DNA from 4 places in the Brevibacillus sp. FSL L8-0520 genome. Region 1 is predicted to be linked to each of the others. Evidence: riboswitches for the same ligand, from Rfam matches in the RefSeq annotation. Region 1 holds a riboswitch; each other region holds the start of a gene.
What was found. A riboswitch is a leader RNA that binds a small molecule or an ion and turns the genes downstream of it on or off. The one in region 1 is predicted to bind S-adenosylmethionine.

Region 1 (5,622 bases):
AGCGCTCAGCGGTTCGGTCGTGATGGCAAAACGAGGGTCCTGACCGCCGCTCACAGGTGGCAATATGGCGATTTCGTCTCCGGCCCGGATGGCCGTATCCGGCTTGGCATACTCTTGATTGACGGAGATAAAGCAGCTGCCGAGCAGGGAGGACAGCGCAGGGTATTGGCTGGATGCGGCTTGCAGCAGGTCCTGTACGGTTGCTCCCTCCGGCAGTGTCAGTTGTATCGTTCGCTCGCCGGCCAGCTCGGCCAAACCGGCAAATAAAAGGACAGATATTTGCATGTAGCACTCCTCGTTTCCCAAGGGTTATTTATAGGAAGGAAAAGCTTCTCTCTACTTGTGACGATAACATAATTGCGCCTAACTGCCAAATCAGAGAGCGACTTCTTGCAGATTCCCGATTGATTTTCTACAGTGCTGAATGTAAGGTTAGATTATCGAAAAAGAAGGGCATTCCCAGGCGGAAAGCAAATGGGAGGAAGAAATGAACGACGAATTAACGCATTTTAACGATCAACAACGGGCCAAAATGGTGGACGTCTCCGAAAAAGAGGTAACCAAGCGGGTAGCGGTGGCTGTCAGCAAAATCACGATGAAGCCGGAAACGCTGCTGCGCATTCGCGAGGGGCAGATTGCCAAGGGGGATGTATTGGCTGTCGCACAGGTAGCCGGAGTAATGGCTGCGAAAAAGACGTGGGAGATCATCCCGATGTGTCATCCGCTGCCGCTGACGGGCATTGACATCCGCTTTTCGTATGCGGACAAAGCGACATTGGATATCGAGGCAACCGTCAAAACGACCGGCAAGACCGGCGTGGAGATGGAGGCACTGACAGCCGCAAGCGCAGCCGCGCTCACCGTTTATGACATGTGCAAGGCCATGGACAAGGAAATGGTAATCGGGCCGACGTATCTCCAGAGCAAAACCGGCGGGAAAAGCGGAGATTTTTATCGGAGCGAGGCGTAAACATCAGATGAGTCGACTATGGAATTCCTATCCGCGCAGCATCCGGCTTCTGGCCGTTGCTGCCGTTATTCATTCTACGGGCATGGCCTGTATCTGGCCGCTGGTGACGATCTACATCCACGATTTTCTCGGGAAGCCGCTCACCGTAGCGGGTGTTCTTTTGATGCTGAATCAGGGAGCGTACCTGATCGGCAGTCTGACAGGCGGGGTTCTCTTTGACCGCTGGGGGAAAATGCGCACAGTATACGCCGCGACAGCGGGAGCGGTAGCCGTAGCTGTGGCACTGGGCTTCACAACCAGCTTTCATACGTATACGGTCTTGCTGCTTTTGAACGGATTTTTCTCCGGCATCATGTTTCCTGTGCTCAATGCCCTGATCGGCCTCTTGTGGCCTGACGGCGGCCGCAAGGGCTTGAATACGGTTTATGTGGCACTCAATATCGGGGTAGCGATCGGTTCCGCCTCGGCGGGAATGCTGGCGAGCATTTCCTTTGCCTGGACTTTCTTTGGAAATGCGGCGCTGCAGCTGGCAGTTCTGTTTCTCTTTATCTTTTTGAGCCGCACGGTCGATCTTGAGCGCGGTCAGGAAAAAGAAGGCCGGCTCGTGGCAGCGTCGGCGAAGCACACAGAGGAAGGTGAGGGGGCACAGCTGCCTGCCGCGGGATTGGCGGAGAAGGCCGGCGGATCAAAAGGGGCCGCGGCGGCAATGGCGACGGATGCCGCTCAAGCTGCCGGTCGCCCGATGGCATGGCTAGCGCTCGGTCTGTTGTCGGCAGGGTTGTTGGTCTGCTGGATTATTTACTCGCAGTGGACGACTGTGCTGTCGGCGTATATGCAGTCGCTGGGCATCACGCTCAGGGAGTACAGCCTGCTGTGGACGCTGAATGGTGCTTTGATCCTGTTCGGGCAGCCGTTTATCTCCTGGGTGATCAGGCACTTCGCCCGTACGCTGAAAGCGCAGTTGCTGTTAGGCGCCTACGTCTTTTCGCTCTCCATGCTGATCTTGTCTCAGACGACGGTGTACGCCGGTTTTTTCGTGGCCATGTTTGTCATTACACTGGGTGAAATGCTGGTGTGGCCTGCCGTCCCGACCATCGCTGCCGAGTTGTCTCCACCGGGACGTGAAGGGTTCATTCAAGGCCTCATCGGGGGCGTAGGCTCAGGAGGACGCATGGTCGGCCCGCTGATGGGCGCCGTGATCTTTGAAGCGCTCGGAGCAAATGGGATGGTCTACTTCATGGCTGCTTTGGCTTTGGTCGCTGTCGCTTGCTTTACCGTGTACACGTCCTTTGTAAAGCGTCCTGAGATGAAGGCAGCTCTGCCTGCTCCGGAGAAGCTCGGGTCATGACAAGCAATGCTTGGACGGATACTCGTAGCTGTCAGGCGAAGACCAGCAGGCTTTCAGCCGAGGCCGCTCAGGCTGTCAGTCGAGGCCCCTCAGCCTGTCAGTGAGGCTCCTCAGTTTGTCAGTTGAGGACCGCCAGGCTGACAGTTGAGGACTGCCAGGCTGTCTAACGAGGCCCTGCAGGCTGCCGGGCCAGCAACAGCAAAGCAGCCCGGGCCATGGTTCGGGATATTGTATTGACACTCCCAACCTGCTCAAGTAGTATAGTAGACATTCAAAGTAAATAGGTTGCTGTTAACTTATCCAGAGAGGTGGAGGGACTGGCCCGATGAAGCCCGGCAGCGGATCTTGCAGGATATTCTGCAGATGCTGTGCCAATTCCAGCAGGAGCGATCCTGACAGATAAGAACGTGGAGACGCACGATCCGCCCCTTTTTCTGTTCAGGAAAAGGGGCTTTTTGCATGCCTGCTTCGATGTCTGGATTATTTTTGCGAAAGAAAGGATAGAAAGCCAATGCGCATCCAACCATCTGCCATGGTGGACCGACTGCCGACGCAGTTTTTTGCCACGCTGGTAGCGAAAACAAACAAGGCCATCGCGGCCGGACATGACATTATCAATCTTGGACAGGGCAATCCCGATCTCCCGACACCGCAGCATATCGTGGAAGAGCTGAGCGAGCAGGCCAAGCGCCCTGTCCATCACAAATACCCGCCGTTCAGCGGCAGGCTGGAGCTGAAGCAGGCCGTCGCCCACTGGTACAAGGAAGAGTTCGGCGTGGAGCTGGACGCGGAGGAAGAGGTAGCCATCCTGTTTGGCAGCAAGACAGGTCTGGTTGAGATTTGTCAGGTGCTGCTGAACCCCGGGGACGTCGCTTTGGTGCCCGATCCAGGTTATCCGGATTACTGGTCCGGCGTGGCTGTAGCTGACGGCCGCATGGTCATGATGCCGCTCAAGGCTGAAAACGCGTTTCTTCCGGATTACGGCCAGTTGAAGCCGGAAGATTTGGAAAAAGCCAAGCTGATGTTCCTCAATTACCCGAACAATCCGACGGCGGTCAACGCTCCGGTGGAATTTTTTGAAGAGACCATCCGCTTTGCCCGCAAGCACGAGATCGTCGTCTGCCATGATTTCGCCTATGGTGCGATCAGCTTTGACGGCAAAAAGCCGGTCAGCTTCATGCAGGTGCCGGGGGCAAAAGAAGTAGGAGTGGAGTTTTACACCCTGTCGAAAACGTACAACATGGCCGGCTGGCGCGTCGGGGCTATGGTCGGAAACAAGGAGCTCGTACGGCTGGTCAATTTGATTCAGGACCATTACTTTGTCAGTCTCTTCGGCGCTGTGCAGATGGCGGCGGCAAAAGCGATGACCGGCTCGCAGCAATGCGTACATGATCTCGTCTCCGTCTACCAAAGCAGGCGGGATGTGCTGTTCGCCGAGCTCCACCGGATCGGTTGGCAGGCCAAGCCTTCAGAGGGCTCGTTTTTCAGCTGGCTGCCTGTTCCCGAAGGGTTTACATCGGTCGAGTTTTCCGATTTGCTGCTGGAAAAGGCTCATGTGGTGGTTGCGCCTGGCGTCGGTTTTGGACCGACGGGCGAGGGGTATGTGCGCGCGGCGCTTCTTTCCAGCGAAGAAAGGCTGGCGGAGGCAGTGCGAAGGATTGAGAAGCTGGGGCTGTTTGCTCGGTAAGCTTGTTGGCGGGCTTCGGGTTATCTTGCTCCTTGTCCAGGGGCCGCGGTGGGGAGAAGCCTGGAAACAGGCTTCTCCTGCGATTCGGGGTGGCACAACAGGCTGAATCAAGCAGGATACTCACGGATAAAGCAGGCTTGATTCGAAATGATACTCACGGATGCCAAAACATAATGACGGCAACCTTTTCAAGAAAGACAGCCTTATTTTTCGTGTATAGCGGAAGCCATACTTGCAACATAAAGCATGGCTTCCCAAGCAAAAGGCCCGGAGCTATGATCGCTCAGGGCCTTTATGATGGCTTGATGGAATCAGGTGATACCCCAGGCCAGCTTTATGGACTAGGCGGGATCGGCGGTTGCCAGTTCAAGTCTATGTACCGTGTTTCGATGGTTTGCAAAGCGAGCTTCAGCTTTTGCGGAGGCTGCTCCATTCCTTTGACAATCAGGGTTTGGACCAATACGACCCCTTGTCTGAATCTTCCATGTACGTCTTGGCAAAATCGGTCCGAACGTCGAAACGCTTGCCGTTTTCGTCATACAGATTCCAGTAAGGGAAGCTCTCCAGTTTTCCCAAGCCCTTCAACTCGATTATCCAGACGGGCTCGAATTTGCCTACAAAAACCCGTCCCACCGTACTTTTGCTTTTTCTCCTGTTTCTTACCTCTACAGCCCGGTTTACCACCCAAAAGAAAAGCAGGAAACATCTGCACAAGCATCGATACCCCCAACCAAAGTAGTCGCGAGTAAAATCCGACGATTTCGACCGAGCCATCGCTCGACATAGCTAAAACCTATTCCGCCGATAGATTTGTGAGATTGGACTTATGACGGCCGCAGTGATAAAACAGGTATAAGCGAAATCTAGGGGGAACCGAACATGGAATATTCATTTTCCAAATCAACCAGCGCACTCAGCTCCTCGGCCGTGCGCGAAATCCTGAAGCTGACACAGGGCAATCAAGTATTGTCTTTGGCAGGCGGCCTGCCGGCAGAGGATTCTTTTCCAATCGAAGAAATGAGAGAAGCCTTCAATCGCGCTCTGGATCACGGAGCAAAATCGCTGCAATACGGCTTGACTGACGGGTACATTCCGCTTCGGGAATGGGTTTCGTCCCGCATGAAACAAAAGCATATGAATGTTGGCGTAGAAAACATGCTGATCACTACCGGCTCCCAGCAGGCCGTCGACTTGCTCTGCCGTGTCTATCTGGACGAAGGCGACGTCGTGCTGGTAGAAAATCCAACGTATCTCGCGGCCGTGCAACTGTTCCAATTTCGCGGCATTCGAGCTATTCCGGTGGATGGAGATGCGGAAGGCATGGATATGGAGGACCTTGCCAGAAAAATCGCACAATATCGCCCGAAGATGGCCTATGTCATTCCGACGTTTGCAAACCCGACAGGAAAGGTTTGGAGTCTGGAAAAACGCTTGGGACTGCTGAAACAATGCCGGGAAAACAACATTTTGATTCTGGAAGACGATCCGTACGGGGAAATCCAGTTCGACGGCGAGGCGCCTTATCGCAGCATTTTTTCTCTCGATGAGCATCCGGACGGATCGGCTGTCGTCTACACCAGCACCTTCTCCAAAATCGTCGCTCCGGGTCTTCGAACG
Region 2 (5,622 bases), 2.1 Mb from region 1:
GATAGAAAAGATATGCGCTCGTCCCTGTTTGGATTTGCCAAGGAAAAGGCAGTTGCAGCCATAGAGACAGCGTCGAGTCTCAGCGGGCAGGGGAAAGAGCTGGTTCCATCTGTTCCCCCAATGCCGCAGCCAGAGCTGCCAGCGGAACAGGCGGTACAACCGCCAGCAGAAGCGGCAGCGACGCCCAGCCCGGCGGCGACAGCGGAGACTGCCGCAAAAGCCGCTCCTCCGACAGTCGCAAAAAAAGAAGCCGCCCCCAGACCGAAGAAAGAAAGCCCAAAAAAGCAAAGCAAGCCGACTCCTAGCGTACAGCCGCAACCACAACCAGCAAAGCCCAGTCAGGTTGCAGCAAAGCCCGCCCAGCCAAAGCCGCAGCCAAAAGCCGCACCAGCCCCTGTGCTTGTACCGGTCCAGCAGAACGGGAAATGGGGCTATGTCAAACAGATCAATCCGTTTGACAAGGAGCTGGCGATTGCGTATCAATTCGACCATGCGACAAGCTTTTCCGAAGGGCTCGCTGTCGTGAAAAAGGGCGGGAAGTTCGGGTACATCAACGCCGAGGGAAGCCTCGTCATCGATTGCCAGTACGAGTACGCCACGCCTTTTAAAAATGGCGTCGCCACAGTCAAACAGAACGGGAAGCTGATCCAGATCGATAAAACAGGAGCAGTCCACAAGTAAACGGAAATCCGATAATCGCATGGTATTCCCGTCCGTCAGCATCAGCACGATCACTTACCTAGGGAAAATGTTGCCCGAAGCATTATTTGGAAAGGAGTACTGAGAAATGTACAAACGTTATCTTGCCTGGATCGTTATGTTCGGTCTGTTCGTCCAAAGCTTTTTTGTCCCCGGCGCTTCTGCGGCTCCCGTATACTATGAGGATATTCAGGGGCATTGGGCCCAAAAGGAAATCGAGGAACTGAGCGCACTGAATGTTTACCGCCTCAAGTACGGGTATTTTCATCCGGACAATCCGGTTACCAGGGGCGAAGCGCTGGCTTTGCTGAACCGGGTGCTGGAAGGCATCTATGGTCCCTTGGAAACAGCCAAGCCAAATACGCATGTGGATCAACGGTTCTCTTATAAACAGGAAACGGAACAACTCCTTGCCAATATGCGCGCCATGCTAGACATACAAACCGGATTTGTCAATTCCTTCGATCCGGGAGAAAGCATGCTGTACTACCTGCACTTATCCGAACGTGGAGGTATGAAGCAGCCACAGAAGAACAACATCGACTGGTGGCTGTCCTCCGATTATTTGCAAAAGCCGTTGACCAGAGAAGAAGCGAGCATGATCCTGTTCCATGTCCTGGCTCCTTACAAAATGCGGGCGACAACCCTCAAGCTGGATGAAGTGAAGCCTTACTATACGGGCTACTATCTGTGGAAGCACGATCCCAAATACGAGGATACGGCATCGCCCTATGCGGCAGCGATTTCCGAATTCTATCTCTTTAACGCAGACAAAAATTTTGACCCGAAAAAACAAATGACACGAGCGCAGTTTGCCATCGTCCTGAAACGCTTGCATGATCTTTGGAAACGCGATACGCCTCAGCAGTTCAAGGAAACGCAGCTTCGCCAGAAAAACATCGTCAACCTCTTCCTCACCGCCGCCAATCAGGCGTATGTCCAGAAGGACCCGTCGCGGATCGGGCAGTTTTTCAGCAAGGACGCCCAAGAGTCACTGGAAGAGATCGCTCCGCTCCCTCTGCATGATTACAGCGGCAGCCTGGTGGTCAGGAAAGATGACAGCAATCCGAAGCGATTGTGGGTGACAGGAAGCTATCAGCATACGCTGACAGGAAATTATCAGGTGGAATACTCTTTGGAACAGGAAGAATCAAGCCCGTATGGCTGGAAGATCGTAAGAGTAAATTACCAGCAGAAGTAGTTGGGAATTTGTAGGGGGATTGGTCAGGCGCTGGCTTTAGCAGTTGCAGTCCAGGTGAAAAATGCAATGGCTGCACATCCAACTAAAGCGATAAACAGCGATTGACCCGTAAAGCGAGCAAAAGAAGCGGACGGCCCATTCGAGAGCTGTCCGCTTTTCATTTTTCATCTTCTGCGGGAAACCGGGATGATTTGATCACGGGGATAGCGAATATTCCGGAAAAGGCAAAGGAGAGGTGCAAATGACAGAATCAACGGAAAGGGACTGCTTTCAAAGATTGGTTCAAAGGCTTGAACCCCAAAGCAAGCTGGTTCGCTCCTGGGAGTTGAAAGGCGGTGTCTCAGCGCAGGTGACGGCGCTTGAAATCGAGCAGCTTGACGGCAAAAGGAAAAAAATGGTTGTGCGCCGGCACGGTGCGGCAGACATTTCACAGAATCCCCATGTGGCAGCAGATGAATTCAAGCTGATGGAACTCCTGAAGTCTGTGGGGGTGGCCGCGCCAGTGCCATTTTTCCTGGATCAATCAGGCGAGATTTTTTCCACGCCGTACGTCGTGATTGAATACATCGAGGGAAAGACTGAGTTCACTCCTGCCGATGTGACCGACCACGTTTTCCAGCTAGCTGCGCAGCTTTCCAGGATTCATAGTGTGGACGTCTCGAAGCTGGATTTGTCCTTTTTGCCCAAACTGGAGAAAGCATGTACCGAGAAAATCGAAAAACGGCCGGCAATCACAGATGAATCGCTGGGTGAGGGACGCATTCGGGATGTTCTGGAGGCAGTTTGGCCATTTCCTTCGCGGAATCCATGCGTACTGCTGCATGGAGATTTTTGGCCAGGAAATGTAATGTGGAGGGACGGACAGCTTGCTGCAGTGATCGACTGGGAGGACGCGCAGCTCGGAGATCCGCTCGCGGATGTTGCCAACGCCAGACTGGAGATTCTGTGGGCATTCGGCATCGAGGCGATGCTTCGTTTTACCGGTCGCTATCAATCCTTGACGAAGTTCGATTTTACAGACCTGTCTTACTGGGATCTGTTCGCAGCTTTGCGCCCGGCTTCCAAAATATCCGACTGGGGACTCGATGCGTCTACGGAACAAAAGATGCGGGAGGAGCACAGTTGGTTTGTCGCCCAGGCATTTGAAAAGATAGGGACAGGGAAGGGGAAAAAATCCTAGTTGACAGGTTTGAAAGCAGCCATTATATTCTGTATATACAAAAGGTTTTGATATGAGAATATGAACTCTTATCCAGAGAAGGCTGAGGGACTGGCCCAATGAAGCCCGGCAACCTAGCGCAAAGGAACACGTTTCTTTTGAGCCAAGGTGCTAACTCCTACAGGTAGCGATACCTGACAGATGAGAGGCGAAAATCCGCTGATTTAAGCCTCTTTCATCTGGAAAGAGGCTTTTTTGATGGAGCAAATGGATGTCGATTCCGGTTCAAAACCGCAGAACAGCGTACCGTGTTACTTTAAAAAGGGGGTTTTCCGATATGAAAAAGAAGTTTAGTTTGATTGGATCGCTTATCCTTTCTGTGTCTCTTTTGCTGACAGCTTGCGGCGGGGGCAACAGCGCGTCTTCCGGAAACGGCGGAGCGGGTGGCGGCTCCGGCGAGAAAGCAAAACGGATCGCGCTCGTGATGCGGCAAAACGTAGGCACATTCTCGGCTCAGTACATTGCCGGCGTCAAAGCCGAAGTAGAAAAGAACGGCGGAGAGCTGACTGTTTTCAACGCAGATACCGATCTGTCCAAAATGGCTTCCAACCTGGATGCGGCGGTCAACCAGCGTTTCGACGGCATTCTGATTGACCACGGCACTGCAGAAGCACTGCAGCAAGGAGCAGAAAAGGCTGTGAAGCAAAACATCCCGCTCGTGCTGTTTGATACAGACATCAAGCTTCCCGGGGTTCCTGTAGTAGAGCAGGATGACCAGAAGCTGGCTGAGCTTAGCCTGGAGAAGCTGGCTGAAGATACCGGCGGCAAAGGAAACATCGTGAAAATTTGGGTGGCTGGCTTTGCACCGATGGAAAAACGCCAGATCACGTACGAAGCCTTTTTGAAGAAATATCCGGATATCAAGGAGGTTGCCGCTTTCGGCAGCGCCACCAACAACACCGCGCTGGATACGCAATCGCAGATGGAAGCCATTCTGAAGAAGTATCCAAACAAAGGAGATATTACAGCGGTCTGGGCTTCCTGGGATGAGTTCGCCAAAGGAGCGACCCGCGCCATTCAGCAAGCCGGCCGTACCGAGATCAAAGTATACTCGATCGATTTGAGCGACGAAGACCTGCAGCTCATGCAGGATCCCTCTACCTCGTGGGTAGCGACTGCAGCGGTAGACCCGGGCAACATCGGACGGATTCAAGCCCAAACCGTCTTCAAAAAAATCAACGGCGAGCAGGTGCCGGACAGCGTCAAACTGAATCCTGTGCTGGTCAAGCGAGACGATTTGCCGACGGACAAGAAAATCACGATGGGAGATCTCTCCCAGTACGTGAAAGAATGGGGCAAGTAATCCTGCATAGATGGTGTAGCGTAATCCCGTTGATCATCCATCAACGGGATTCTTCCTTAATAAGGGGGGACAGAAAATGACGACTTTGCAGATGAACGGCATCATGAAGCAGTTCTCTGGCGTACCCGCGCTCCGTTCCGTCGATTTCGAAGTGAAAGCGGGAGAAGTTCACGCTCTGCTCGGAGCCAACGGAGCGGGGAAGAGCACGCTGATGAAGATTTTGACGGGAGCCTATGTGGCGGACGGAGGCTCCATTGTGATTGATGGCAGGGAGGCCGCGATCCAGTCGCCGCAGGATGCCAAAGCGCTCGGGATTCAATGCGTCTATCAGGAAGTGGATACGGCGCTGATCCCGTACCTCAGTGTAGCGGAAAACATATTGCTCGATCGCCAAATCCAAGCAAAGGGCTTGATCAGCTGGCGCCGCTTGTATGAAGAGGCGGAAGCGATTCTCGCAAGGTTTGGCTTTTCCATTCCTGTGAAAAAGCAGGTGGAAGCCTGTACGCTGTCCGAAAAGCAGCTGATCCTGATCGCCCGGGCGACGGTACAGCAGGCCCGATTCATTATTTTTGACGAACCGACAGCTCCGCTCAGCAACACGGAAACAGAGCGGCTGTTTCAGATCATCGAGCAGTGCAAGCAAGCGGGGTTGGGCATTATCTACATCTCCCACCGGCTGCCGGAAATTTTTCAAATCTGCGACCGGATCACCGTCATGCGCGATGGACAACGGATCTCTACCAAAGAGACGGCGGACACAACGATGGACGAGGTCATCGCCGCGATGCTGGGCAAGACATTCTCCGAGGAGTTCCCGAAGACCCAGGTGCCGATCGGCGAGACCATCCTGGAAGTGAAAAACGCCAGAGGAGGCAAGGTTCGCCGAGCGGACCTGCATGTGCGCGAGGGAGAAATCGTCGGTGTCGTCGGCCTGGTTGGAGCAGGGAAGACGGAGCTGGCACGTCTGCTGTTCGGCGCGGATGAGTGGGAGGATGGCAAGCTGATTGTAAACGGCAGGGTTTTGCGGCTTCGCACGCCGAAAGAGGCAGTCGAGGCGGGGATCGTCCTCGTGCCGGAGGAGCGCCGCAAGGAAGGGATATTCGTAGAGGAGTCGGTCGCCCGCAATCTGTCGGTGGCTACCCTGGCCAAATGGTCGCCAAAGGGCTTTGTGAAGCAAAGACTGGAGTCGGAGCAAGCCGA
Region 3 (5,622 bases), 1.1 Mb from region 1:
CAGGGGAAGACTGCAATTCCATCGTTCCCTCAAGCAGCTGGGCACGTTCTCTCATGCCGAGCAGCCCGTAGGAGCCTCCCTTGGCCTTTTGTGCTGCCTGATCAAAGCCGATTCCGTCATCCTTGACCACTAGGCGCAACGTATTTTCCTGAAATTCAATTTTTACCTGAACCATACTGGCCCCGGAGTGCTTTTCAACATTGTTCAAGCACTCCTGCACCAGTCGAAACATCGCAGCCTTTACAGAGCTTTTCAGCGGCTGCTCTACGCCAAAGACAACCAGATCCACGGAGATTTTCGTGCGGTCCTCATACGTCTGAATGTACTTCTGCAGCGTCGGGACCAGCCCCAGATCATCCAATGCCATGGGCCGAAGGTCAAAGATAATCCGTCTGACGTCAGCCAGACTGAGGCGGACCATTTCCTTCAATTCGTGCAGCTCCATCTGCGCTTCCAGAATGCGTTCATTTTTCAGCATCTTTTCGACAATTTCAGACCGCAGCACGACGTTTGCCATGGATTGAGCGGGCCCGTCATGGATTTCACGCGCTACCCGCTTCCGCTCTTCTTCCTGCGCCTGGATTACTTTCAGACCCATCAGCTGATGCTGTTTGGCCTCCTCCAGAGCTTCCCCTACCTTGCTCAGGTCGCCGGTCAAGTACCCCAGCACAACCCCCATCTGCGTAACCAGCTTTTCTGCTCGCTCGATTGTTTCCTCCAGCGTGCGAAGCTGCCTCTCCAGATCGTTTCTCCGCTTTTTCAAATTGTCTTCCCGTTCCCGGTAAATGGACAATTCTACCTGAATACGGTTGGCTTCTTCATAAGCGATGCGGATGTCTTCCTCTGTGTATGTCTGAAAATTACGGCTAACCAACACCAGGCGCGCTCGCGCCCTTCGGTAGGAGAGCTCCAGTTCATCTACCTTGCTTATCACTTTCGCTATTTCCTGCCGCAATTCATGCAAATCATGTTTTAAGGAATTTCCTTCTTGCCTGGCATTTTCGGCGATCTCGAATATTTGCGATTTGCTCGTCTCTACCGTCTCGATCGTGCGATTGATCACACCATCCAACATGGTAATACTGATCGCCTGATTCATTATTGATCTCCTTCTACCTCGTTTTTGACCGTCTGGAACAGCGCCTGCAGCTTGGGCACATCCATTTCCCTGATCCCGACATCGTATCTGGGGATGGAAAGCGGATTCACCTGGGCCGTTACCACACCTCGATTTGAATTGAAGACAAATCGGTAGCCCGCTTGCTTGGCTATGTCCAGTACGATGTCATTGCTGTATCCAAACGGCAAGGAAATAGCTTGCACCTGCTTGCCCACCAGATCGCTCAAGCCGACCCGCGACATCGTAAAATCTACGTAAAGGCGATTGCGGTATTCTTGTTCGTCTTCGAGCCGTTTGAGCTCCTCCATGTACACAGGTGCTGTCTCCGGTCCCAGATCTCCCCATTCGTTGCGGGCCCTCTCGTCGTGAAGACTGTATGTATGAGAAGCGATCTCCACCAACCCGGTCTGCAGCATTTCCTTCACTTGCGGACGGGATAGCGGCGTGGTCATTTTTTCTCTCTTTCGCTCCTCGGTATCCCGCAATCGTCCAAGTATGGCAAAGTTGACCGATGGGAACCGATACTGCTGCATTACGGGAAAAGCATGTGTGTAATAACTTTCATACCCATCATCAAATGTAAGCAAGACTGCATTCTCAGTGGGCAAAACTCCTGTCTCGACAAAACGCACAAATTCCGCCAGTGATATCGGATGAAAATTGTTCTCGAATAAAAACGTCATATGCTCTCTAAACTGCTCCGCCCCAATAACATAGCGCTGGTCAGAATCGTCGGTCACATGATGGTACGTCAATACGACTACCCGATCTCTATACCAGAGCTTGGAGGACGCTGCTTCTTCCCGGTTTTTTTCTGTCTGTGGTGCAGCCGATTGCTCCTCGCTTGTGCTTATAGACGTAGTGACATGGGGGAAAGGTTGCACTTTTGGAGCCTCCTCTTTAAAAAAAGAGGCAGTATCGGGCAGTCCGGCAGTCACAACGAGCCCTAGCGCAATGAAAAATACGAGAAAGAAGGGCCACCTCTTCGGCACAAAAAACTCCCTCCTTTATGCCTATATAGGAATTTCGACATATACGAACGGATTCCTTTATGAACTGAATTCCAGCAGTTTGCCGCAAGTCTTAAGGCCTAGTCTTCTTAAAAATATAGAGGAAATCCGTTTTCAATGACAGAAAAAGAGCCTAGTGTGTATCACTAGGCTCTCGCGCTTGGTCTTTACTTGGACAGCCCTGCTGCATCCTGCTTGAGCGCTTCTGCCTTATCTGTGCGCTCCCACGGCACATTCAGATCGTTGCGGCCAAAATGGCCGTATGCCGCGGTCTGCTTGTAGATAGGACGACGCAGGTCAAGCTGCTTGATGATACCTGCAGGACGAAGATCAAAATGCTTGCGGATTAGTGTTACCAATTGGTCCTCGGCAATCTTGCCGGTCCCAAATGTATCTACGCTGATGGACACTGGCTGTGCGACACCAATTGCATAGGCCACTTGTACTTCGCATTTTTCAGCCAAGCCGGCAGCGACGATGTTCTTCGCTACATAGCGGGCTGCATATGCGCCGGAGCGGTCCACTTTTGTCGGGTCTTTTCCGGAGAAAGCACCACCGCCGTGACGAGCGTATCCGCCATAGGTGTCGACGATAATTTTGCGGCCTGTCAAACCGGCATCCCCTTGTGGTCCGCCAATAACAAAACGGCCAGTCGGGTTGATGAAGTATTTGGTCTCGGCATCCAGAAGCTCTGTTGGCACGACAGGCTTGATCACGTGCTCCATCAGGTCGTTCTTGATTTGTTCCAGAGTGGTTTCCGGAGCGTGCTGGGTAGAAATAACAATCGTATCAATACGAACCGGCTTATCGCCGTCGTATTCTACAGTCACCTGTGTTTTACCGTCTGGGCGCAGGTAGCTCAAAGTGCCGTTTTTACGCACTTCGGTCAGACGGCGAGCCAACTGGTGAGCCATGCTGATCGGCAAAGGCATCAGTTCAGGAGTCTCGTTGCAGGCGAAACCAAACATCAGACCTTGGTCGCCGGCACCAATCGCTTCAATCTCAGCATCAGTCATTTTCCCTTCGCGGGCTTCCAGCGCCTGGTCTACACCGAGGGCGATATCGGCAGACTGCTCGCCGATAGCGGTCAGAACGCCGCAAGTGTCGGCATCGAAACCAAACTTGGCGCGATCGTATCCGATTTCACGGATGGTGTCACGGACGAGCTTTTGAATATCCACGTACGTGTTCGTGGTGATTTCCCCTGCCACGAGTACCAGACCAGTGGTAACGGAAGTTTCGCATGCTACGCGAGCATTTGGATCCTTGGACAAAATGGCGTCCAGGATAGAGTCGGAAATTTGGTCACAAATCTTATCCGGATGACCTTCGGTGACGGATTCAGAAGTAAACAGACGACGACCTTTTTGCAAAGACATGTGTACTACCTCCTTTGACCTCATACAAATAGTGTGGTAGCCGAAACAGGTTCTTATTAGACGAAGGCACAAGCAAAAAAAAACCTTTTCCTGTTTTAGAGGAAAAGGTGCTTGGTGTTTGCGTTCCCTACCCTCTTATCGGCCAGAACAGGTATCCGTTCTGCTGGTTAGCACCGCTCGAGTCGGTTGCCGGGCTTCATGGGGCCAGTCCCTCCGCCTGCTCTGGATAAGAGTATCCATTACGGATAATAGAATAATCGTTTTTATAGCCGGTGTCAATAAGCGCTTAGCGCAATTCGTATTTGCCGCGAACCATAATGTGCGCGACACCATTGTAGTTTGCATTCAAGCGCAATCCGCGATTGTCCGAACGGGCGATCAAGAGCAGATGATTGGCAGCCACCTGAGCTCCCGCTCGCAGGTCCTTGCCCTCGGTAATATCTGTCAAGCCATCGCCTTTATCGCCGGCTACTGCTTGTACTTTTCCCGTACGGACGATAAATTCCGTACCCTCAAAACCGTACAGCGTCTGCCCCGGGTGCAGCTCAACCACTGTCAACCCCGTCGAGACGGATGCACCGCCTGTGCCTGCGCCTCCGCCAAGAGCTTTTTGAATTTGCTGATCCACATAGCTTTTGGTGACGACCGGATCATCCGCTGAGCCCGGGACACCGGAAACGCCGTCTGCCATCGCCTGCGAAGCAAAGACCCCCATCCCGACAATTGCTATGGCGAGGATTCCCTTGGTTGCTTTTTTCATTTATGTTCTCTCCTTTTCCATAGAGTTACAAACTGTAAGCCTTCGCCAGCAGGACGACCACCTCTGCACGTGTAGCTCTTCCCTGCGGCTTGAACGTCCGTCCGTAACCGCTTATCCACTTTTTCGCCGTCAGCGCCTCAATGGCGGGAGACGCCCAGTGACTTGTCGGCACGTCGGTAAACGATGACCTGCTGCGATTATAGAGCACGAGATTATTTGCTCTGGCTACCATCAGTGCCATTTCTGCCCGTGTGATCGATTGATCCGGCAGCATGGTGCTGTTTGGATAGCCGCTGATGATGCCGAGCTGGTGGGCAGTCAGCAGATTGCCATAGGCCCAGTGATTTTTAGAAAGATCCTTGAACGGATTTCTGCCTGTATACGTAACGATATTCATCCCTTTGGCCCGCATGGACTGGATCAGCATCGTCGCAAACTGGCCTCGAGTCACCGACTGGTCAGGCTTGAAGGTCGAATCATCAAAGCCTTTGACGACTCCCTTCGTGCTGAGTCTGGCGATCTCGTTGCGGGCCCAGTGCGTGGAAATATCACGATAACCCGCGATCAAAGGCTGCTTGGTCAAAGTCAGCCGGTACGAATCGTATTTAAACGGCAATGTGGTTGTCAGACGGATATAATACTTGCCCGGCTTCAGCTTCATGCCAAGCACCTCTTTGCCCAGATCGGACAGCTGCGCTACGTCGTTCGTGGCAAAGAGCGAGTAGTTCAATGTATCCGAACCGTACAGCTCCAGCCGCATCCCTGTCGATACGGGAACGAACGGAGCGCGTATGCTGACGTAGGATTCGGAATCGACCGTAAATTGGAACCAGTCCTGATCGGTATGAGTAGGCAAGGTTCCTGTCATCAGCGTTCCGTTGGCCAAAGGTGACGCCTGGCGATATGTATCGTTGGGCTCATTGGTATCCTTCCGAATCGGCGTATAGGACACGTCCAGCTTGTACTCGCCGTTCACCTGATTTCGCCAGTACTCGGTCAGCCTGATGTAGTATTTGCCCGGCGATACTTCCTTTTGGGCGCGCTCGGTCGGGTCATTCCGGTCGCCTTTGTCAAATTCTTCAAAGGCTTGTCCCTCTTTGCCGATCTTCATGTTCAGGTCGATCCGCTTGGTATCGGCAGTGACTGTTACGTTTAGCCGGCCGTATTCGCGGACATAGTAAGAAAACCAGTCCTCGTCGCCCTCTTCATGGAAGTTCCCGATTACGGAAATTTGGTTGCCTACCAGCGGGCGGGCCGTATCCATTGTATTGTTGCGCTCATACTTGTCCGGATTGATCGTAAACCGGCTGGTCAACAGATAGGTAAAGCCCTTCACACCGAAGCTTCGCTCCA
Region 4 (5,622 bases), 2.3 Mb from region 1:
GAGACCTTTTGTCCCGCGCCAAAGCAGTCATAAACCGTGCAGCCTCGAAAGCCCATCTGTCTGAGGCTGTTGTGAACGCCGCAGCGGAAGTCCGCCTGCAGGTTTTGACAGGGCTGTCCGGCATGTTTGTCAATCGCAAAATCTGCCGAAGCAGCGAAGGGCAGCGCGACACAGCACAAGCCGAAGCAGTTCTCGCAGTCAGCTTGCAGACTGAGGCGACTACTGCCGTGGGGCGCTTTTGCATATTCGAGATCCTCGGACATTGCGTTGTCTCCTTCCGCTTCTTTGTATGTCCATGCTTGCATCGTCCTGCCTGAAGACAAGGCTGTGGTTATGATAGTACTGAACGATCCTCTCCGTCAATCCTGGTTCGGACAGGAGGAGAGCCAGGGGGATGAGCAGGTACGGTGTTCACGTTCCGTATTTTCCGCTTGTTTTCTCCTAAAAAAGGAAGGTGCCCCACGTCTAAATGACTGTGGGGCACCCTCTCGATATCTTGAGCAAGAAGCCTATCGTAGAGCTTGAAGCCTGGCATTAGAATGCAGGCACAATTGCTCCTTTATACGTATCTTCGATGAACTTTTTCACTTCTGGCGTATTCAGCTCTTTCGCCAGCTTCTGGATCGCTTCGGAATCCTTGTTGTCCGGACGAGCTACCAGGTAGTTTGCATATGGAGAATCCTTGTCTTCGATGAACAGGGCGTCTTTGGTCGGTACCAGCTTCGCTTCCAGCGCATAGTTGGTGTTGATCAGAGCCAGGTCTACTTCATCCAGGACGCGTGGCAGCATCGCAGCTTCTACCTCTTTGAACTGCAGATTTTTCTTGTTTTCTACGATGTCTTTTACAGTACCGCTGATGCCTGCGCCGTCTTTCAGCTTGATCAGGCCTTGCTTTTCGAGCAGAGCAAGTGCGCGGCCGTTGTTCGTTGCATCGTTTGGCAGAGCAACGGTTGCACCGTCAGCGAGTTCATCCACGCTTTTTACTTTTTTGGAATATGCGCCAAACGGCTCGATATGAACAGGTACTACTTCTACCAGGTTCATGTTTTGTCCTTTGTTGAAATCATCGAGGTACGGCTTGTGCTGGAAGAAATTGGCGTCCAGCTGCTTTTCATTTACCTGCACGTTAGGTTGAACGTAGTCGGTAAATTCTTTGACTTCCAGAATTACGCCCTGCTCTTTCAGCTTCGGCGCGACGAACTTCAAAATCTCAGCCTGCGGGACCGGCGTTGCGCCCACTTTCAGCGTTACTTCTTTTTGCTCGCCTTGGGAACCGCCGGCAGACGGCGCGGGAGCCGATTCATTTTGGCTGCCGCAAGCAGCCAGAGACAGTGCCAGTACAGTGGACAGTACAGATACGACCAATTTCTTCACAGATGATTTCCCCTTTCTATTTTGAACATTCTCTATGGACAAGATCCTACTTCCGGCTGAACTTGATGACGAGCCTGTCGCCCACCATCTGCAGGATCTGAACCAACACAAGCAAAATACATACCGTCACGACCATGACGTCTGTCTGGAAGCGCTGATACCCGTAGCGGATCGCCAGGTCTCCCAAGCCTCCGCCGCCGATGACCCCGGACATCGCCGTGTAGGACACGAGCGACACCGTGGTAATCGTAATCCCGGCGATCAGCCCCGAACGGGATTCCGGCAAGAGCACGCTGCGGATAATTTGCCAGTTGGATGCACCCATCGATTGCGCCGCTTCAATTACGCCGCGATCAACCTCGCGCAGGGAGGTCTCCACCAGTCTGGCGAAAAAGGGAGCCGCCCCGATCACCAACGGAGGAATCGAGCCCTTTACCCCGAGTGAGGTGCCGACGAGCATTTTGGTTACAGGAATCAGCAGGATCATCAGGATGATGAATGGCACCGAACGCAAAACGTTTACGACAAAGGATGAGATCGAATAAAACGCGCGATTCTCCAAAAGCTGGCCTCTGGATGTGAGAAACAGCAAAATGCCCAGCGGCAGCCCGATAACGACGGTAAACAAGGTGGAAAAGCCAAGCATCGTCAACGTATCCTGCGTTCCCTTCCAAATTTCCGCCCAGTCTATATTTTTAAGCGTGAATCCCATTTTAAATCACCTCCACTTCCAGGCCGCGCTGACGAAGCGTATCGACAGCTTTCCTGTTCTGCTGCGCATCCCCGCCCAACTCGATCACGAGCTGGCCATATGGGGTGTCTTTCATACGCGAAATGGTTCCTTGCAGGATACTGAACACCGTACCTGTTTCCTGCATCGTTTGGAACAGAATCGGCTGGTAGGTTTGTTCTCCGAGGAACGTGACCCGCAGGATCGTCCGTTCGCCTGACGCCTTTTCATGAGCAACGGCAGCCCGCAGCTCGCTGGAGTCTGCTACTTGCTCCACGAACTCCTGTGTCGTCGGATGCTGCGGCTTCAAGAACACATCCAGAACATTGCCCATTTCTACGATGTGCCCTCCGTCAATGACACCGACCCGGTCGCAAATGGAGCGGATGACGTGCATTTCGTGCGTAATGAGGACGATCGTCAAGCCCAGCTTCCGGTTGATGTCCAAAAGAAGCGCCAGAATGGAGTTGGTCGTCTGCGGGTCCAAAGCGGATGTCGCTTCGTCGCACAGCAGCACCTTGGGGTCGCTCGCCAGCGCCCGGGCAATGCCGACACGCTGCTTTTGTCCGCCTGACAATTGTGCTGGATACTTGTCGCGGTGCTGTTCCAGCCCTACCAACGCCAGCATTTCCTTCACCTTTTTGTCGATCTCCGCCTTGGGCCGCTTGGCCAGCTTGAGCGGAAACGCGACGTTCTCCCCGACTGTAGCCGACGAGAGCAGGTTGAAGTGTTGAAAAATCATTCCGATATGCCGCCGCTGTTCCTGGAGCTTGCCTTCATCCAGCTTGGTCAGATCAACCCCGTCTACAATGACGCTGCCTGCTGTCGGACGTTCCAACAGGTTGATGCAGCGAATCAGCGTACTTTTGCCGGCACCGGAATGTCCGATGATGCCGAAAATTTCCCCCTTCTCGATCGAGAGGTCAATTCCGCGCAGCGCAGGTGTTTTATGGCCTTTTACAATGTAGTCTTTTTTCAGATTCTGCAACCGAATCATCCGGTTCACCTCCCATTACAATCAACAGCCCCTTTTTCATCAGGCGAAAAAGGGGCTGCACCGCATTATACGATCGCATTCACCCTTCTCATCTGTCAAGATTCTACAATCTTGTAGGAATTGGCACCGCGCCACCCATCAGAATCGATGAGCCGGTTGCCGGGCTTCATAGGGCCTGTCCCTCCGCCGCTCTGGATAAGAAGAATTCTACGTATATTTAGTTTGAAGAACTTTATTTCTTTTTATGATACAAAACGGATTATATGCTATACCAAAATAGAAAGTCAATGGGCAATTAATCCAACACGCCGTTGCGGACAATTTCTACATCGATGTTGTAATCGAAGCGGGACTTCCTGTACATCTCATGCCACTGATCGTGAGACAGCTTCCGCGCCCCGCGGAATTTTGCCCGGTATAATTCCCCGAACCCAAAGGGGTCTACCTCCCATTTTTGCATTTTGGCGACGACCTTGGCCAAATCCTGCTTCATGTTTTCAGACAAGGCCTGCTCCATTTTTCTGAGTACCTCCGGTTGTTCTATTTTTAACGGTATTGACATTTCCAGAATGCGTGTCCGTACTTTCACATCGACCTTGTAGGTCAGTGGATTCGTACTGACAATATCGACGTGGGCCTTGCTGCTCAGCGTATCAAATACCATTTGGATGTCAGGGCCGGTTGTGTTCTTCTTTTTCGGCTTTACCCCCATCCTCTCCGGATCTACCGACGTTTCGTACGTTCCCGCTCGATAAGCATCATGAACTAGCTTGATGTGAAAGGCTTCCTTTGGAGGAATCCAGCCGACATATTTGTCCTTGTGAAACAGAGCCACGCCTTTGATCCTCACCTCATCCCCTTTCCTCTCAAGAAAAGGGACGTAAGGGTCGATTCCCTCGCTGAAGTAGGAGCGGTAAAACTCATGGAGAGTAGGAGACGGAATTTTGTCATCCTCTACGTTGTGCCGGATCAATTGGTAGAGGTAAATGCCAATATTGCCTTCCTCTTTGAATTTGTACGTCAGCAAATCGTAGGTTTGGCCCTCAATGACACTTAAATAAACCCGGCTTCCAATCGAGGGGTCGCGGTACAGAGTGTCCACAATGCTGCCTATCCCTTTTCTGGCCAGCTCCTCGCTGTACATCGCGACCCGAAGCTGCCCGCCCAGCACTTCTTTGTCTGACTGCAGGTTGGCCTTGTCGCGAATGCCCTTGCTCGTCAGACTGATGCCGGACATCACCTGCACTTTTTCTTCAGCCTCGGGATTGATGGAGGGCATCACCACCGTTCCGCGTATGTTCCCGTCCTTTAACAGGTCATATCCCGCCACCGTAATCATTCCAAGCTCATCAAAAATTTGCGTCCTGATACAGCCGCTGAGCAGAACAGAACATAGAAGGAGCACGGCTCCCGCTCTCAGGAGCCGCTTATTTCCGGATCTCGGCACGATGAATCCTCCCTCCTGTTCCACCGCCGTTTGATCAGAACTCCCAACAATAGGACATAAGGGTAAATCACAGCCATGTACAAGCTAACGTACGACATGCGATCGATGATGTAATTGGCTGCATGTCTCGAGACAAAAAATTGCATCGCAATAAAGATGACCGCGCCGATGATGTACAAAACCCGCTTCTGGTTCCAGCCAAACATTCTTTTGCACCCCCTGGAGGCGGACCACATATACAGCATGACGTTGGGCAGGATGATCAGCATCCACAGGGAGATGGCAAGGTACTCGAACCGCTCCAGAAACGGGAAATACACGACGGTCTTGATCTGCAGCGTTGGCCATATCGTTCGTATGAGCTGGCCTTCGCTGAAGAATATGAGCGAGATGATCATCAGGACGACGTAGATGAAATTGGTAATGAACGCTCCCCACTGGGCATGCCGATGCAAACGCGTTTTATCTCCGACGTAGGGGTAAATCGAATACAACACTTCATACCCGACGGAGGTAAAGGCCATGATCAGTGCCCCCTTTAGAAGCTGCTTGAAATCTGCCTCCATAACCGGCAAAAGATAGTGCCAGCGGGCGTATTCCAACGTGAAGTAGAGATCAAAAAAAAGCCAGATCGTGATAAACACCGAAATGATCGCGTAGCCGGTAATCACCCGAATACCACCGAGGACAGTGTACATCGCAAGAAATAACAATATCGAGCCAAGTATCCAGATCGGAATCCCTGGAAAAATCCATGATTGTACGACTTCTATGTACCCCCGCAGGATGACCATCGCCATTGCGATGAAGTAGAGGATGTACAGAAGGCTGAATAGGTTGCCGATGATTTTCCCGTACACATCCCGATGTATCCCGAATAAATCTGCGGACGGGTAGTGCCTCAGTGTCCGGCATATGATCCAAATCGTAAGATGCGACAGCAGTCCCGCGATGGCTACGGAAATCCATGCGTCATGGCCGGATTCGGCTGCGACCACCCGCTGATAGCCTAATATTCCTACCCCTATTTGCGTCGACATGACAACGAAGCCGGTCATGTAAGGAGCTATGGTC

Region 2: linked by a shared signal. The riboswitch ahead of NSQ24_RS02820 (sugar ABC transporter substrate-binding protein) and the one ahead of NSQ24_RS19000 (pyridoxal phosphate-dependent aminotransferase) in region 1 are both predicted to bind S-adenosylmethionine.
Region 3: linked by a shared signal. The riboswitch ahead of metK (methionine adenosyltransferase) and the one ahead of NSQ24_RS19000 (pyridoxal phosphate-dependent aminotransferase) in region 1 are both predicted to bind S-adenosylmethionine.
Region 4: linked by a shared signal. The riboswitch ahead of NSQ24_RS03500 (methionine ABC transporter ATP-binding protein) and the one ahead of NSQ24_RS19000 (pyridoxal phosphate-dependent aminotransferase) in region 1 are both predicted to bind S-adenosylmethionine.

What each region holds. Positions count from the first base shown of each region.
Region 1 is NZ_CP150171.1:3,787,252-3,792,873, reverse strand. Features, by position in the region: gene moaD (molybdopterin converting factor subunit 1) at 1-285, opposite strand, end outside; gene moaC (cyclic pyranopterin monophosphate synthase MoaC) at 488-970, shown strand; gene NSQ24_RS19005 (MFS transporter) at 978-2,318, shown strand; SAM riboswitch class I at 2,612-2,724, shown strand; gene NSQ24_RS19000 (pyridoxal phosphate-dependent aminotransferase) at 2,830-4,005, shown strand; gene NSQ24_RS18995 (hypothetical protein) at 4,450-4,719, opposite strand; gene NSQ24_RS18990 (PLP-dependent aminotransferase family protein) at 4,885-5,622, shown strand, end outside.
Region 2 is NZ_CP150171.1:488,972-494,593, forward strand. Features, by position in the region: gene NSQ24_RS02805 (WG repeat-containing protein) at 1-681, shown strand, start outside; gene NSQ24_RS02810 (S-layer homology domain-containing protein) at 788-1,900, shown strand; gene NSQ24_RS02815 (phosphotransferase family protein) at 2,142-3,080, shown strand; SAM riboswitch class I at 3,146-3,267, shown strand; gene NSQ24_RS02820 (sugar ABC transporter substrate-binding protein) at 3,397-4,422, shown strand; gene NSQ24_RS02825 (sugar ABC transporter ATP-binding protein) at 4,499-5,622, shown strand, end outside.
Region 3 is NZ_CP150171.1:4,863,301-4,868,922, forward strand. Features, by position in the region: gene NSQ24_RS23830 (sensor histidine kinase) at 1-1,099, opposite strand, end outside; gene NSQ24_RS23835 (polysaccharide deacetylase family protein) at 1,099-2,112, opposite strand; gene metK (methionine adenosyltransferase) at 2,298-3,503, opposite strand; SAM riboswitch class I at 3,642-3,742, opposite strand; gene NSQ24_RS23845 (hypothetical protein) at 3,796-4,269, opposite strand; gene NSQ24_RS23850 (S8 family serine peptidase) at 4,295-5,622, opposite strand, start outside.
Region 4 is NZ_CP150171.1:635,920-641,541, reverse strand. Features, by position in the region: gene NSQ24_RS03515 (pentapeptide repeat-containing protein) at 1-263, opposite strand, end outside; gene NSQ24_RS03510 (MetQ/NlpA family ABC transporter substrate-binding protein) at 535-1,374, opposite strand; gene NSQ24_RS03505 (methionine ABC transporter permease) at 1,421-2,086, opposite strand; gene NSQ24_RS03500 (methionine ABC transporter ATP-binding protein) at 2,088-3,101, opposite strand; SAM riboswitch class I at 3,187-3,303, opposite strand; gene NSQ24_RS03495 (Ger(x)C family spore germination protein) at 3,397-4,548, opposite strand; gene NSQ24_RS03490 (GerAB/ArcD/ProY family transporter) at 4,518-5,622, opposite strand, start outside.